Regions from separate parts of the Dactylosporangium sp. CA-092794 genome, predicted to be linked through region 2. Evidence: riboswitches for the same ligand, from Rfam matches in the RefSeq annotation. Region 2 holds a riboswitch; the other holds the start of a gene.
The links. A riboswitch is a leader RNA that binds a small molecule or an ion and turns the genes downstream of it on or off. The one in region 2 is predicted to bind cobalamin.
Positions count from the first base shown of each region.

Region 1 (7,803 bases), 6.0 Mb from region 2:
GCGGGTGCCGCGATGACGATCCGGGCTACCACTCGATGCCCTGCTGGCCCTTACGCCCGGCGTCCATCGGATGCTTGACCTTGGTCATGTCGGTGACGAGGTCGGCGAGGTCGATCAGGTCGGGGTGGGCGTCCCGCCCGGTCACCACGACGTGCTGGCTGCCGGGGCGGTCGCGCAGCGTCTCGACGACGTCGGCGATGTCGACCCAGCCCCATTTGACGGGGTACGTGAACTCGTCCAGCACGTAGAACCGGTACGCCTCGGCGGCGAGGTCGCGCTTGATCTGGGCCCAGCCCTCGGCGGCCTCGGCGGCGTGGTCGCGCTCGTCGCCGGGCCGCTGGATCCACGACCAGCCCTCGCCCATCTTGTGCCACACGACCGGGCCGCCCTTGCCGGTGTCGCCGAGGGCACGCAACGCGGCCTCCTCGCCGACCCGCCACTTGGGGCTCTTCACGAACTGGAAGACGGCGATCGGCCAGCCGGCGCTCCAGGCCCGCAGCGCCATGCCGAACGCGGCGGTCGACTTGCCTTTTCCCTGCCCGGTGTGTACGGCGAGCACGTGCTGCCGCCGGCGCTGCCGGGTGGTGAGCCCGTCGTCGGGCACGGTCTCGACTTTTCCCTGCGGCACGTCAGGCTCCCAGGCTCGCTAGCGGAATGCAGGACGCCTCGAGCGCGGCGGCGAGGCGGCGCGCGAGGCCGAGGCGGATCGGGCCGGACTCGCAGTCGACGACGACGGCGGGCACGCCGGCCAGCAGCGGCACGACGCTGAGCGGGTCCGGCCCGCTCGTCGACCGGCCGTCGGTGACGACGACGAGCAGCGGCCGGCGGCGGGCGTCGCGGCGGCGCTCGCCGTGCAGCGTGCGGGCGGCCTGGCGCAGCCCGGCGGCGAGCGGCGTGCGGCCCCCGGTGCGCAGCTCGGCGAGGCGCACCACGCCGACCTCGTGGCTGGCCGTCGGCTCCAGGACGAGCGCGGCGTCGTACCCCCGGAAGATGATCATCCCGACCTTGTCCCGCCGCTGGTAGGCGTCGCGCAACAGGGACAGGATGGCGGTCTTCACCACGGTCATCCGCTGCCGGGCGGCCATCGAGCCGGAGGCGTCGACGACGAACAGCACGAGGTTGGCCTCGCGGCCGACCTTCACCGCCTCGCGGACGTCCCGGGCCTCGGCGCGCCGGACCCCGCGCAGCGCGGCGGCGCGGACCGTGTCCGGCACGTGCAGGCTGGTCAGCTTCCCGCCGAGCGGGGCCCGGGACCGCACGACGCGCCCGTGGCGCGACAGTGCCGGCGAGCGGCGGCCGGCATGGGCGCCCGCCTGGCGGTTGGCGCGCCCGGCGATGCTCAGGAGTTTCGGCTTGTACGGCAGGCCCACGAACGCCAGCGCCCCCGGCGCCCCGACCCCTTGCCCGGTGCCGCCCGATTTGTCCAAATCCCACGCGGCCCCGTCGCCCTGCTGGCCGCCCTCGCCGCCGTCGCCGCGCCGGCCAGCGTCGCCACGGTCACCGCGCGGGCCGCCCGCACCACGCCAACCGTCGTCACCACGCGGGCCGCCCTCACCGCGGGGGCCGCCGTCGCGATGCCAACCGCCGTTGTCGCGGCCGTCACCACGCCGGCTACCGTCGCCGCGCGGGCCGCCGTTGTCGCGGCCGTCGCGCCGCCGATCTTCACCTGCCGCACCTTCGCGCATACCCGAAATGTCGGATAAATCCGATTCGCCCCGCGAATCGGATTTATCCGGTGAATCGCCATCTGATGGGCCGCCGTCAGGACCTCCAGCAGGGCCGCCGCCGGGATCGGCGGGCGGATCGTCGTCGGAGTCCGGCCCGGCCTCCTGCTCGAGGACCTCTTCGAGCCGGTCACGGTCCGCCCCCGGCGGGTCGAGCGGATCCCGCCGCCGCCGATGCGGCAGCGCCAGCCGCGCCGCGTCGCGCACGTCTTCCCTGGTCACGACCGTGCGACCGTGCCACGCCGCCAGGGCCACCGCCGTGCGCGCGACCACGATGTCGGCCCGCAGGCCGTCGACCCGGTACGCCAGGCAGATCCGCGCGATCCGATCCAGCTCCCGATCGGGCAGCGCGACGCCGCCGAGGCGGGAGCGGGCGGCGACGATCCGCGCCGCGAGCGCCGCGTCGTCGGAGACGTATCGGGCGGCGAACCCGTCCGGATCGGCCTCGTAGGCGAGCCGCCGCCGGACCACCTCGGCCCGCGGCGCCGCCTCCTGGGGCGCGGAGACGCCGACGACCAGCCCGAACCGGTCGACCAGCTGCGGGCGCGGCTCGCCCTCCTCCGGGTTCATGGTGCCGACGAGCAGGAACCGGGCGGCGTGCTTGACCGAGACCCCGTCGCGCTCCACGTGGGCGCGGCCCATCGCGGCCGCGTCGAGGAGCAGGTCGACCAGGTGGTCGGGCAGCAGGTTGACCTCGTCGACGTAGAGCACCCCGCGGTGCGCGGCGGCGAGGAGGCCCGGCTCGTAGGCCTTGACCCCGTCGCCGAGGGCGCGCTGCAGGTCCAGGGTGCCCACGACCCGGTCCTCGGTGGCGCCGACCGGCAGCTCGACCAGGGCGGAGCGGCGCCGCTCGAACCCGGCGCCGGGCGTGTGCGGGCCGTCGGGGCACTCGGCGTCGGGGGCGGCCGGGTCGCAGGCGAACCGGCAGCCGGAGACGACGGCGACCTCGGGCAGCAGCGCGGCGAGGGCGCGCACGATGGTGGACTTGGCGGTGCCCTTCTCCCCCCGCACCAGTACCCCACCGATCGCCGGCGACACGGCGGTGAGCAGCAGCGACAGGCGCAGGTCGGCCAGGCCGACGACGGCCGAGAACGGATACGGCGGCGTCACGCGTACACATCCCTTCGGCGGGTCCGCGCCCGCGAGGTGGCTGGAGCAGCAGCGGCCGGAGTCTCCTGACTCCCGGATCGCCGCCGCCCCCCGGCCTTCCGGCCTGGTCGGCCGTGGCTCGTGCGCTGAGGGGCAACTCCCCGGTCACAGTGGCGGGACCGTCCCGGACTCGCACCGGGTTCCTCCGCATCCGCTGCTGGCCATCGTGTCCCACCGGTACCGCCACCGTCAACGTGACCCTCACGATCCCCCACCACCGGCCGATGGGAACGGCATCCGCCGCGATGACCGCCTTACCCAGGGGATCCGGCAGACCTGCGGCGCTTCTTCGCCGGCCGGGCGGGTGCGCGGCGGGCGGCGGCGAGCACGATCGCGGCCACGCCGGCGACGATCACGGCCGGGATCAGCCAGTCGGTGAGCACGAACGGGGCGGGCGGTGCGGCGGCGCTCTGGGCGGGGGCGGAGCCGGCGTCCTGCAGCAGGCCGGGCGTGGGGCTCGCGCCGGACAGGGCGCGGGTCAGCTCCGCCGAGGGGCCGTTCGTGGGCGGCGTCCAGCCGGACGGGGGCTGGGTGACCGGGCCCGTGTAGGTGAACCGCAGGGTGCCCTTGACCTGGTCGCCGTCGGAGGCCACGGACTGGTACGCGGCGACGTAGAGGCCCTGCTCCGGCCAGTGCGAGACGGAGATCAGCGCCGGGTAGCCGGTGCCGTAGGTGCGCGGCTCGAGCTTGCCGTTGACGATGTAGTACTCCTGGACCGGCTTGTCGAGGCGCTTCGGCTGGCCGGTGCGCCAGCCGTTGTCGACCCGCCGGCCCGACGGGGTGGTGAGCGTGAACCACGCGAATGACGGGGGCGTCTCGGTGAAGTACAGCGAAATGTCGCTCATCGGCTGGCTGACCGTGCTGTCCTGCACCGGGTCGGACAGGGCCAGCTGGCCGTGGGCGGCGGCCGGGGTCGCGGGCAGCACGACGAGAGCGGCCGCGACCAGAACGACGGCCACGCGCACCGGCAAGGACATCGGGCCATGATGACGGGTTCCGCAGCGGGCGACAACCCAGTACATTCACTCCCCTGACGAACCCGTCCGCCCCGGGGAGACCATCCGTGCCGACCGCCCCGCTCGCGACGGACGTGCTCGCCCACGGCGTCGGGGGCCGCCAGGACCTGCCGCTGACCCCGGCCCAGCTGGCCATCGGCGCCGCCCTGGCGCTGGTCGTGTCGTTCCTGGTGCTGGGCGCGGCCTGGCGCGAGCCGCGGCTGGACCCGGCCGCGGGCCGCCTGGTCCCCGGCTGGTTGTCCGGGCTGGTGCCCGCGCTGACCTGGCCCTTCCGGCTGGCCGGTCTCGTTCTGGCGGCGGTACTGCTCGTGCAGTTCACGAAGCCGGACACGGACGAGAACCCGGCCGCCGGGCTGGTCTACGTGCTGTTCTGGGTCGGGCTGGTCCCGCTGTCGCTGCTGCTGGGCCCGCTCTGGCGGAAGCTGAACCCGCTGCGCACGCTCGTCGCCCTGATCCGCCGCGACGGCGGCCGGCCGCTGCCCGCCGGGCTCGGCTACTGGCCGGCCGCCGCGGGCCTGTTCGCGTTCGCCTGGCTGGAGCTCGTCGCCCCCGACCGGGCCACGCTGCCGGTCCTCGGCGCCTGGCTGGCCGTCTACGCGGCCGCGATGCTCGCCGGCGGGCTCGTCTACGGCACCGCCTGGTTCGACCGGGGCGACGCGTTCGAGGTGCTCGGCGACCTGGTCGGCCGGCTCGCCCCGGTCGGCCGGCGGCCCGACGGCGCGCTGGTGTGGCGCAACCCGCTCGACGGCATCGCCGGGCTGGCCGCCGCACCGGGCCTGGTCGCGGTCGTGGTCGTGCTGCTCGGCGCCACCTTCTACGACGCGATGTCCGGCGCGCTGTTCTGGCTGCGGTTCGTCCAGGAGAACGGCCTGCCGGCGCCGCTGACCGGCACGCTGGGCCTGCTGGCGGTGATCGCTGCGGTGGCCGCCGCCTACCGGGCCGCGACCCGGGCGGCGGGGCGGCGCGGGCGCACCTCGGCCGAGCGGATGCCGGGCGAGCTGGCCCACTCGATCGTGCCGATCGCGGTCGGCTACATCGTGGCGCACTACTGGTCGCTGTTCGTCCTGGAGGGCCAGCGCACGGTGGCGCTGCTGGTCGGCGCCGAGGACTTCCGGCCGTACTCCGGGATCATCACCCCGACCGGCGTCGCCAACCTGCAGGTGACGGTGATCGTGCTGGGCCACCTGCTCGGCACCGTGCTGGCCCACGACCGCGCGCTGCGGCTGTTCCCGCGCGCCCGGGCGGTCACCGGCCAGGTGCCGCTGCTCGGCCTCATGGTCGCCTACACCGTGTCCGGCCTGCTGCTGTTGTTCGCGGGCTGACCGGCCGCTTGACATTGACCGCGGTCGTGACGACGCTGTTGAGAGAGCGCTCTCTCACGTGATCAACCGCCCAGCCTCCCCGGCTGGATCACTCCCAACCGCAGGGAACAGATCATGACGGTAGAACCCCTACCGGCGCTGCAACGCGCCCGGAAACTCCGCAAACCCCTCCTGCTGGCCGCCGCCGCGCTCGCCGTGGTGGCCTGGCTGACGCTGGTCGTGCTGCCCGCCGGCGCCGCGACCACGCTGCTGTCCCAGGGCCGGCCCGCCACCGCCTCCTCGACCGAGAACATCGCCTTCCCCGCGAGCGCCGCCGTCGACGGCGACCCCGGCACCCGCTGGTCCAGCGCCTTCAGCGACCCCCAGTGGATCCAGGTCGACCTGGGCGGCACCGCCGCCATCAGCCAGGTCGTCCTGCAATGGGAGACCGCCGCCGGCAGGTCCTTCCAGATCCAGACCTCCCCCGACGGCACCAACTGGACGAACATCTACTCGACCACGACCGGCGCCGGCGGTACCCAGACACTCGACATCACCGGCAGCGGCCGTTATGTGCGCATGTACGGCACCGCCCGCACCACCGCCTACGGGTACTCGCTGTGGGAGTTCCAGGTGTACGGCACGATCGGCGGCACCGGACCGACCGGCACCCCGACGACCGGCCCGCCGCCCACCACGCCGGCCGGCGGCTGCGGCACCACCAACGCCGCCCTCTACGGCTCGGCGACCGCCTCGTCGGCCGAGAACGACGGCAGCGGCGCGTTCGCGGCCATCGACGACAACACCGGCACCCGCTGGTCCAGCCTGTTCAGCGACCCGCAGTGGATCCAGGTCGACCTGGGCGCCAGCCTGCCCGTGTGCCAGGTGAAGCTGCAGTGGGAGGCGGCCTACGCCACCGCCTTCCAGGTCCAGCTGTCGGCCAACGCCAGCAGCTGGAACACGGTGTACTCCACCAGCACCGGCACCGGCGGCAACCAGACGATCACCGTCTCCGGCACCGCGCGGTACGTGCGGATGTACGGCACGGCCCGGGCCACCGCCTACGGCTACTCGCTGTGGGAGTTCGGGGTCTACACGGTCGGCGGCGTGGTCGCCACGCCGACGCCCACCCCGACCCAGCCGGCGCCCGGCAACTGCCCGTGGGTCAACTCCGCGGCGGCGACCGCGACCAAGGTCTCGCAGCTGCTGGGGCAGATGACCCTGCAGCAGAAGACGATGCTGCTGCACGGCACCAACCCGACGCAGACGTACATCGGCGAGGTGGTCGGCATCCCGTCGCTGTGCATCCCGACCATCAACTTCCAGGACGGGCCGTCCGGCGTCGGCGACGGGCTCGGCGGCGTCACCCAGATGCCCGACGGGGTGGTCACGGCGGCCACCTTCGACTCCGCCTACGCCCAGCTCTACGGGCAGACGATCGGCGCCGAGTTCGCCGGCAAGGGCGTGAACGTGGCCCTCGGCCCGACGATCAACATGATCCGCGACCCGCGCTGGGGCCGCTCGTTCGAGACCTACGGCGAGGACCCGTACCTGTCCGGCCAGATGGCCGCGGCCGACGTGCGGGGCATCCAGAGCCAGGGCGTGATGGCCCAGGTCAAGCACGCCGCGGCGTACAACATCGAGCAGCCGGCCGGCACGATCATCGTCGACCGGCGCACCCTGCAGGAGATCTACCTGCCGGCGTTCCAGACCGCGATCACCCAGGGCAACGCGGCGTCGGTGATGTGTGGGTACAGCAACGTCAACAACGTGCCCGCGTGCCAGAACCCGCAGCTGCTGAACATCCCGCTCTACCAGCAGGCCGGATTCACCGGGTTCGTCGGCTCGGACTGGGGCGGGGCCCACTCGACGGTCGAGTCGGCCAACGCCGGCATGACGATGGAGATGCCCGGCGGGTACTACTACGCCGACTTCCTCGCCCAGGCGGTGCAGAACGGCCAGGTCAGCCAGGCCACCGTGGACACGATGGTGACCCGGGTGCTGACCAAGATGTTCGACTTCGGCATGTTCAACAAGGCACCGAGCGGGTCGGCGACGGCCACGGTCACCACCTACGCGCACACCCAGGTCGCCATCCAGGGCGCCGAGGAGGGCACGGTCCTGCTGAAGAACACCGGCGTGCTGCCGCTGTCGGCCACGTCCGGCTCGTCGATCGCGGTGATCGGCGTGGACGCCGGCGCCGCCACCCAGACCATCGGCGGCGGCAGCGGCACGGTCACCAGCTCGGGCACGACCTGGCCGATCACCGGCATCCAGAACCGGGTGGCCGGCACCGGCGTGACGGTGACCTACAACGAGGGCACCGACCAGGCCGCGGCCGCGAACCTGGCCCGCACCTCCACCGTGGCGATCGTCTTCGCCAGCGACAACTACGGCCACGAGGAGGGCGACAACACCAGCCTCAACCTGCCCAACAACCAGGACGCGCTGATCTCCGCCGTGGCGGCGGCGAACCCGCGCACGATCGTGGTGCTCAACAACAACGCGGCCATCCTGATGCCCTGGCTGAACCAGGTGGCGGCGGTGTTCGAGGGCTTCTACGACGGCCAGGGCTGGGGCAAGGCGATCGCCGCGCTGCTCTTCGGCGACGTC
Region 1 is NZ_CP192044.1:9,013,347-9,021,149, forward strand. It holds gene ACQPXD_RS38635 (cobyrinate a,c-diamide synthase) at 1-32, opposite strand, end outside; gene cobO (cob(I)yrinic acid a,c-diamide adenosyltransferase) at 26-628, opposite strand; gene ACQPXD_RS38645 (VWA domain-containing protein) at 630-2,834, opposite strand; cobalamin riboswitch at 2,894-3,018, opposite strand; gene ACQPXD_RS38650 (copper resistance CopC family protein) at 3,128-3,850, opposite strand; gene ACQPXD_RS38655 (hypothetical protein) at 3,937-5,211, shown strand; gene ACQPXD_RS38660 (glycoside hydrolase family 3 C-terminal domain-containing protein) at 5,326-7,803, shown strand, end outside.
Region 1: it holds a riboswitch for cobalamin, as region 2 does, so the genes downstream of both, ACQPXD_RS38645 (VWA domain-containing protein) here and metE (5-methyltetrahydropteroyltriglutamate--homocysteine S-methyltransferase) in region 2, are expected to answer to the same signal.

Region 2 (7,803 bases):
GCGCGGGCGGGTCGCCGAGCACGGGCTGCGCAACTCGCTGCTGGTCGCGATCGCCCCCACCGCGACGATCGCCTCGATCGCGGGCTGCTACGAGTGCATCGAGCCGCAGGTGTCCAACCTGTTCAAGCGCGAGACGATGTCCGGGGAGTTCCTGCAGATCAACTCGTACCTCGTCCGCGAGCTCAAGACCCGCGGGCTGTGGACCGCCCCGATCCGCGAGCGCATCAAACGGGCCGAGGGCTCGGTGCGGGACCTCGCCGAACTGCCGGCCGACGTGCGGGAGCTGTTCCGCACGGCGTGGGAGTTGCCGCAGCGCTCGCTGATCGACCTGGCCGCGGCGCGGGCTCCGTTCATCGACCAGTCGCAGTCGCTGAACCTGTTCCTGAGCGCCCCGACGATCGGCAAGCTCTCCTCGATGTACCTGCACGCCTGGAAATCCGGGCTGAAGACCACCTACTACCTGCGATCCCGGCCGGCCACCCGCATTCAGCAGGCCACCGTATCCATCTCCGCGCCGGCCGTCTCCGCTCTCGTCGCTCCCGCGGAGGCCGTCGCGTGCTCCCTGGAGAACCCCGAGTCGTGCGAGGCGTGCCAGTGAGCCTCCTCGACCCCGGCCTGGACCTGACCCTGCGGCCGATGCGGTACCCGCGGTTCTTCGACCGGTTCAAGGACGCGATCAAGAACACGTGGACGGTCGAGGAGGTCGACCTGCATTCCGACCTCGCCGACCTGCCCAAGCTGTCCCCGGCCGAGCGGCACCTCGTGTCGCGGCTGGTCGCGTTCTTCGCCACCGGCGACACCATCGTCGCCAACAATCTCGTGCTCAACCTGTACCAGCACGTGAACTCCCCGGAAGGCCGGCTCTACCTGTCCCGGCAGCTGTTCGAGGAGGCCGTCCACGTCCAGTTCTACCTGAATCTGCTCGACACCTACGTGCCGGACGATGCCGAGCGGTTCGCCGCGTTCGCCGCGGTGGAGAACATCCCGTCGATCCGGCGCAAGGCGGAGTTCTGCTTCACGTGGATCGACTCGGTCTTCGCGTTGCGGGAGCTCAAGACCCGCGAGGACCGGCGGGCGTTCCTGCTCAACCTGATCTGCTTCGCCGCGTGCATCGAGGGCCTGTTCTTCTACGGCGCCTTCGCCTACGTCTACTACCTGCGCTCCCGCGGCCTGCTGCACGGCCTCGCCTCGGGCACCAACTGGGTGTTCCGCGACGAGTCGATGCACATGGCCTTCGCCTTCGACGTCGTCGACACCGTCCGCGCGGAGGAGCCGGAACTGTTCGACGAGCGGATGGAGGAGCAGGTCCGGCGGATGCTGGCCGAGGCCGTGGAGTGCGAGGTCCAGTTCGCCGAGGACCTGCTCGGCCAGGGCGTGTCCGGGATGTCGCTGGGCGACATGCGGGAGTATCTGCAGCATGTGGCCGACCGCCGGCTGGCCCTGCTGGGCATCGCGACGATGTACGGCAGCAAGAATCCGTTCGCGTTCATGGAACTGCAGGACGTACAGGAGCTGTCGAACTTCTTCGAGCGGCGGGTCTCGGCCTACCAGGTGGGCGTGACCGGCACGGTCAGCTTCGACGACGACTTCTGACCGGCGGTGTGCTGCTGTCCGGCCCGGCCCCGCCGTGCCGGACAGCAGCGACGTCCGCACAGGCACAGCCGGCCGGGCCGGCGACGAGCACGCCATCCCGTACTGCGGGCGCCGCAGGTGGACAGCGCCGCCGGGCCGCTACGATGAACGGCAGTGCTGGTTCGCCTGTCCCGCGAGGGCCGGGCGTCGTAAGAGGGAACCCGGTGCGAGACCGGGACTGCCCCGCAGCGGTGAGTGGGAACGACCGCCGTCAACGAAGCACTGGGTCGCAAGACCTGGGAAGCGACGGCCAGTAGGTGACCTCCGGGTCGCGCCCGCGAGTCCGAAGACCTGCCCGCACCGCGCACACCGACCGGTGTGCGCCGCCGACGACCCCTCGGGAGGGTCAGGGCGGAAGCCGGTGCTTCCTCCCTGGGTGTCGTCGGGCACTTCGAGGGAAGGACCCTTTTGGTGAGCACTGCATTCGGGCAGAGCACCGTCCTGGGCTATCCGCGCATCGGCGGGAACCGGGAGCTCAAACAGGCCGTCGAGGCGTACTGGGCCGGCAAGGTCGACGCCGGCGCGCTGGCGCGGACCACCGCCGGGTTGCGGGCCGGGGTGTGGCAGACGCTGCGCGACGCCGGGCTGGGCGCGATCCCGTCCAACACGTTCTCCTACTACGACCACGTCCTCGACACCGCCGTCGCGGTCGGCGCGATCCCGGCCCGGTTCGCCCGGCTCGGCCTGTCCGAGCTCGACACGTACTTCGCGATGGCCCGCGGCGTGGACGCCGAACCGGCCCTGGAACTGACGAAGTGGTTCGACACCAACTACCACTACCTGGTGCCGGAGATCGGCCCGGACACCGTCTTCGCCGCCAACCCGGTCAAGGCGCTGGGCGAGGTCGCCGAGGCGAGTGCCTTGGGCATCGCCACCCGGCCGGTGCTGGTCGGCCCGGCCACGTTCCTGCTGCTGGCGAAAGGGGAGGACCCGTTCGCCCGGCTCGACGACCTGGTCGAGGTGTACGCGCAGATCCTCGCCGTGCTGGCCGTCTCGGGCGTGGCCTGGGTGCAGCTGGACGAGCCGGCCTACGCCGCCGATCGCACGCCGGAGGAGATCGACGGGCTGCGCCGGGCGTACACCCGCCTCGGCGAGCTGACCGACCGGCCGAAGCTCTTCGTCGCGACCTACTTCGGCGAGCTCGGCGACGCCCTGCCCGCGCTGCTGGCCACCCCGGTCGAGGCGATCGGCCTGGACCTGGTCGCCGGGCCCGGCAACCTGGACCGGCTCGCCGCCGCCAGGTCCCTGGCCGGCAAGACGATCGTGGCCGGGCTGGTCGACGGGCACAACATCTGGCGCACCGATCTGCGCGCCGCCGCCGCGCTCGGTGGCCGGGTCGCCGAGCTCGCCGACCACGTCGCCGTGTCCACCTCCTGCTCCCTGCTGCACGTGCCGGTCGACCTGGCCGCGGAGACCGGGCTCGACCCGCGGCTGGCCGAGCGGCTCGCGTTCGCCCGGCAGAAGGTCGACGAGGTGATCCTGCTCGGCCGGGCCGTCCGCGACCGCATCGCCGACCTGCCCGCGCCGCTCCCGCCCGCCCCGGCCGCCTGGCGCAACGACCAGGTCCGGGCCCGCCTGGCCGGCCTCACCCCGCAGGACCGGCAGCGCACCGGCTACGCGGCCCGGGCCGCCGCCCAGCAGCAACGGCTCGGCCTGCCGGAGCTGCCGACCACCACGATCGGCTCGTTCCCGCAGACCGCCGAGCTGCGCCAGGCCCGCGCCGCGCTGCGCGCCGGGAGCCTCGACCAGGCCGGTTACGTCGAGCGGATGCGCGCCGAGGTGGAGCACGTCATCCGGCTGCAGGAGGAACTCGGCCTGGACGTGCTGGTGCACGGCGAGCCCGAGCGCAACGACATGGTCCAGTACTTCGGCGAGCAACTCGACGGGTTCGCCGCCACCGAGCACGGCTGGGTGCAGTCCTATGGCTCCCGCTGCGTGCGCCCGCCGATCATCCACGGCGACGTGGCCCGGCCCCGGCCGATGACGGTCGAGTGGTCCACCTACGCGCAGTCGCTGACCGCCAAACCGGTCAAGGGCATGCTCACCGGCCCGGTCACCATCCTGGCCTGGTCGTTCGTGCGCACCGACCAGCCCCTCGCCGACACCGCCGACCAGGTCGCCCTCGCCCTGCGCGACGAGTGCCGCGACCTGGAGGCGGCCGGGATCCCGGTCATCCAGGTCGACGAACCGGCCCTGCGGGAGACGCTGCCGCTGCGCACGGCAGCCCAGAAGGTGTACCTGGACTGGGCGGTCGGCGCGTTCCGGCTGGCCACCAGCGGCGTCGCCGACGACACCCAGATCCACACCCACCTGTGCTACTCCGAGTTCGGCGAGGTCATCACCGCGATCGACGCCCTCGACGCCGACGTGACCAGCATCGAGGCGTCCCGCTCGAAGATGGAGATCCTCGCCGACCTGGCCGCGATCGGTTACTCCCGCGGGGTCGGGCCGGGCGTGTGGGACATCCACTCCCCGCGGGTGCCGTCCCACGACGAGGTGGCCGAGGCGCTGCGCCGCGCGGTCGCCGCCGTCCCGGCCCGACGGCTGTGGGTCAACCCCGACTGCGGCCTCAAGACCCGCGGGTACACCGAGGTCGAGGCGTCCCTGCGGCACCTCGTCGCGGCCGCCGCCGAGGTCCGCGGCTGATCCTTGCCACGCCGGGTGGTCGCCTCCGCGCGGCCCCCGGCGCCTGACCTGGCAGTGACCACGATGTGTGTCGCCGCAACGACTGCCGCACCGGGCCGGGCGGGCCGATCCGGATGATGAATCATGGTGCTCAGACCGCCGCGGGATCGGCCGGTCGCCGGTCCGGAACAACCGCGATCTTTAGACGATGGTGACTCAGCCGGGCGGGCCACAACGGTTCGTCCGGCCACGTCGGACCCCGGAATGGACCGGCCGAAATCCTGGTTAATTTCGTCTTGCCGGCTCCTAGACTCGCAGCGTCCGCGACGGGAGGAGGAGCGATGCCGACACGCTTGCAGGACGACCGTTTCCGACGACTCCTGCGCAAGAGCGTGGTGTTGCTGCCGATCTACTTCGCAGTATTGGCGATGCTGTTGTATCTCGTGGCGCAGAACGTGCGCACGGCGATAGCCGGCGCGGCCGCCATGTCCGCCCTGGCTGTTGTCGCCGGCGCGGTTCACGCCTGGGGAATTTACTCGGCGCGGCTGGTCCGGTCGCGGCTGCTGCGGGCGCTCCTCACCCTCTGGGGCCTCATTCCCGGGCTTGCCGCCGTAATCCTTCTGCTCGTCTTCGGAATGGGCCCTGCGGTGACGATTGTCGTGGGTCTCGCGGTGGCCGTCGTCGGATCCGCCGCCTATCGCCCGATGCTCCGACGCGTCCGCCAAGACCAGTTGTTCGGTCCGGTGGTACCCGAAAGCCTCAGCGACGCGGAGCTGATCCGGCTCGCGTCTGCCCGTCCGGTGTACCGGCGCGGTATCGATCCCTACCGGTACGTGGTGGCGCGGATCAACTACGCCCGGGCCTTGATCATGCTGGCCATGCGGGAGAGCGACTACGACCGGGTCACCGAGGCGCTGCCGATCCTGCGGCAGGTGATCGAAGACGCGCGGCTGATGCCGGCGCTGGCCCTCGATGCTGCCGACGATCTGGTCAATGCCGAAAGTACGTTGGCCGAGCGGTCGCGTGACGGCCGTCGCTACGCCCAAGCGGTGGACCTGTACGCACGGCTGGTCACCGAGGTTGGCGCGAATGCGGTGCAGCGGGCTCGGCTGCACTACCACCGCGCCGGGTACGACCTCTTCGTTCTCCGTGGCGCCTCGGAGGAGTTCGAGACCGTGGGACCAGCTGACTCGGACGCTGCGCGGCGCACTACAGTCCGAGCGGCCGCGGCGTATGAGGGGTTGCTGCGGAACAGTCATGCCGCGATCGACCTCGTCCCGCATGGGACGGACGCGCACGCCGAGTACCTTATGGCCCTGGGCAATGCGCTGGTGGTGGCCTCCGCTGTGCAGGAGGACACCAGCGACGAAGGTATCGCGTTGATCCGCCAGTCGCTGGCGATGCGGACGCCGTACCGGCGCAGTCGTCGGAATTATGGTCGGCTGATGCTGGCCGGATGTCTCCTGATGCGGGTCGACCTGCGTATCGCGGATCCGGCCAGGAGGGAGGAACTCTTGGCGGCTCTCGCGGAGATCGAACAAATCGCCTGGGCGTTGGTGAAGGCGGGCGACCTGTACGAGGTGCGGGCGCGGTGGCTGCTGGCCGAGGTCGCGGTGCGCCGCGACCGCCTGCGGTGAAGCTGCCGTGGCGCCGTGGCGGCCGCGGCAGTGCGGCTGACCATTTCCGGGCGGCGTTCCGCGCGGGCATGTCGAGCTCGACGTTCAGCCTGACCCAGCTGGCGGCGGGTTATCAGGCGTGGGCCGAGCAGCACGGTTCCGCGCAGGAGCAGGCGGAAGCCGCTTGGCTGGTGGTTGTCGGCGCGGCGCGAGACTCGGCGCACCGCCGGCTGCCAGCGGATCGCGACCGTTTGCTTGCCACGGCCCAGTCCTCCGCCGCTGAGGCGGGACTCTTCTTCAGCAGCACCCGACCCGAGCGGTTCGAGGACGCGGTGGTCGCCCTGGAACACTCCCGGGCGGTCGTCCTGACCCGGCAGCTGGGGCATCTCGAACCGGCAACCAGAGATCTGCTGCTGCAGCGCGGCGACCGCCCGCTGCTCAACGCGTATCTCGCCGCCTTGCGTCGGCGCGGTGATGCGCTGCGCCGCCAGTACCGCGACCAACCCGAGGCGGAATTCGCGATCCGGCGCGGTGATGCGGCGTACGGCACGGGCACGCTGTCCCCTTTGGAGCAGGCGCAGGCCGAACTGGTGGGGCTGATTCGCCGCATCCAGGACGCGGTCGGCGACGAGCACTTTCTCGACATTCCCAAGTACGCCTCGATCCAGGCGGCCGCCCGATACGAGCCGCTGCTGTACATCGCGACGACGGCGTCCGGCGGATATGCCTTGCTGGTGCCCGCCACCGGCCGTCCAGAGTTCATTCCGTTGCCGTCGCTCACCGACGATTGGCTCCATGCGCACGCCGAAGCGCATGTCGACCCAGAGCCCTGTATCAATGACCTGGCGGAAGCGCTCGGGCCGGCGCTCCGCTCGGTTCCTGCGGCGGGCATCGCACTCATCCCGATCGGTGGCCTCGCCGCACTTCCGGTGCACGCAGCCGTGCTGCAGGCGACCGCGCAGCGACCAGCCGGGCCGCTCGCCCCCCGCTACCTGCCCAATGCCCGCTTCAGGCAGATCGCAGCGCCGAGAACGGACGGGGGCACACTCATCATCGGGGTCGGCGTGGCGCCGGGTGTACCTCCGCTGCCACGCGCCGCCGCCGAAGCGCGATACCTACAGGCCCGCTTCGGCGGCGTGGTGGTTCCCTCGCCCACGACGGCTTCGGTGCTGCAGGGACTCGGCACGGCGGACCTCGTGCACTTCATCTGCCACGGACTGAGCCGGATCGACGACCCGCTGGCCGGGGGACTGGCGCTGACGGACGGGCTGCTCAGCGTACAGATGATGATGGCCCAGCCCCCGTTGCGCAGTCAGTTGGTGCTCATCGCGGCCTGCGAGGTCGCCCAGTCCGGCCGCAGGTTGCCCGACGAGGTCGTCGGCCTGCCCTCCGCCCTGCTGCAAGCCGGCGCGTCGGCGGTGGTGTCAGCGCTGTGGCCCGTTGACGACGCCATGGCCTTCACGCTGCACCGGCGCGTGCGTGAGCTGCTTCGTGCCGGCCGGCGACCGGCCGTCGCACTGGCCCAGGCCCAGCTCTGGCTTCGCGTGGCGAGCCGCGAGGAGCTCCAAGCGTTGTACCCCGACCTGCACCGACCTCGCCGAGCCGCCGCGAACCCGCGTATCGCGGCCGGTCGGGCGGCCGACATTCCGTACCGCGCCAGCCGGCACTGGGCGGCGTTCACGTACACCGGACTGTGAGGAGAGACGCATGGACTACGTCGCGCTCCGCGTCGAGTTGGATCACCTCGGCGACCAGGAAACCGATCGACTCGCCGCCGAAGCGGCCAGGTACGACATCGATATTGACGATTTGCCGACGGAGATGGCTGTCGACCGCATCAGGATCGTGGTCTCGACGTTGCTCGCGTTGCTCATTCGTCGTCTTGGGCCGGAACCGGACCAGCCGAGCCAGCTCTGGGGGCTGCTGCGCC
Region 2 is NZ_CP192044.1:3,011,848-3,019,650, forward strand. It holds gene ACQPXD_RS13050 (ribonucleoside-diphosphate reductase subunit alpha) at 1-598, shown strand, start outside; gene ACQPXD_RS13055 (ribonucleotide-diphosphate reductase subunit beta) at 595-1,593, shown strand; cobalamin riboswitch at 1,734-1,945, shown strand; gene metE (5-methyltetrahydropteroyltriglutamate--homocysteine S-methyltransferase) at 2,044-4,278, shown strand; gene ACQPXD_RS13065 (hypothetical protein) at 4,599-5,894, shown strand; gene ACQPXD_RS13070 (CHAT domain-containing protein) at 5,891-7,570, shown strand; gene ACQPXD_RS13075 (hypothetical protein) at 7,581-7,803, shown strand, end outside.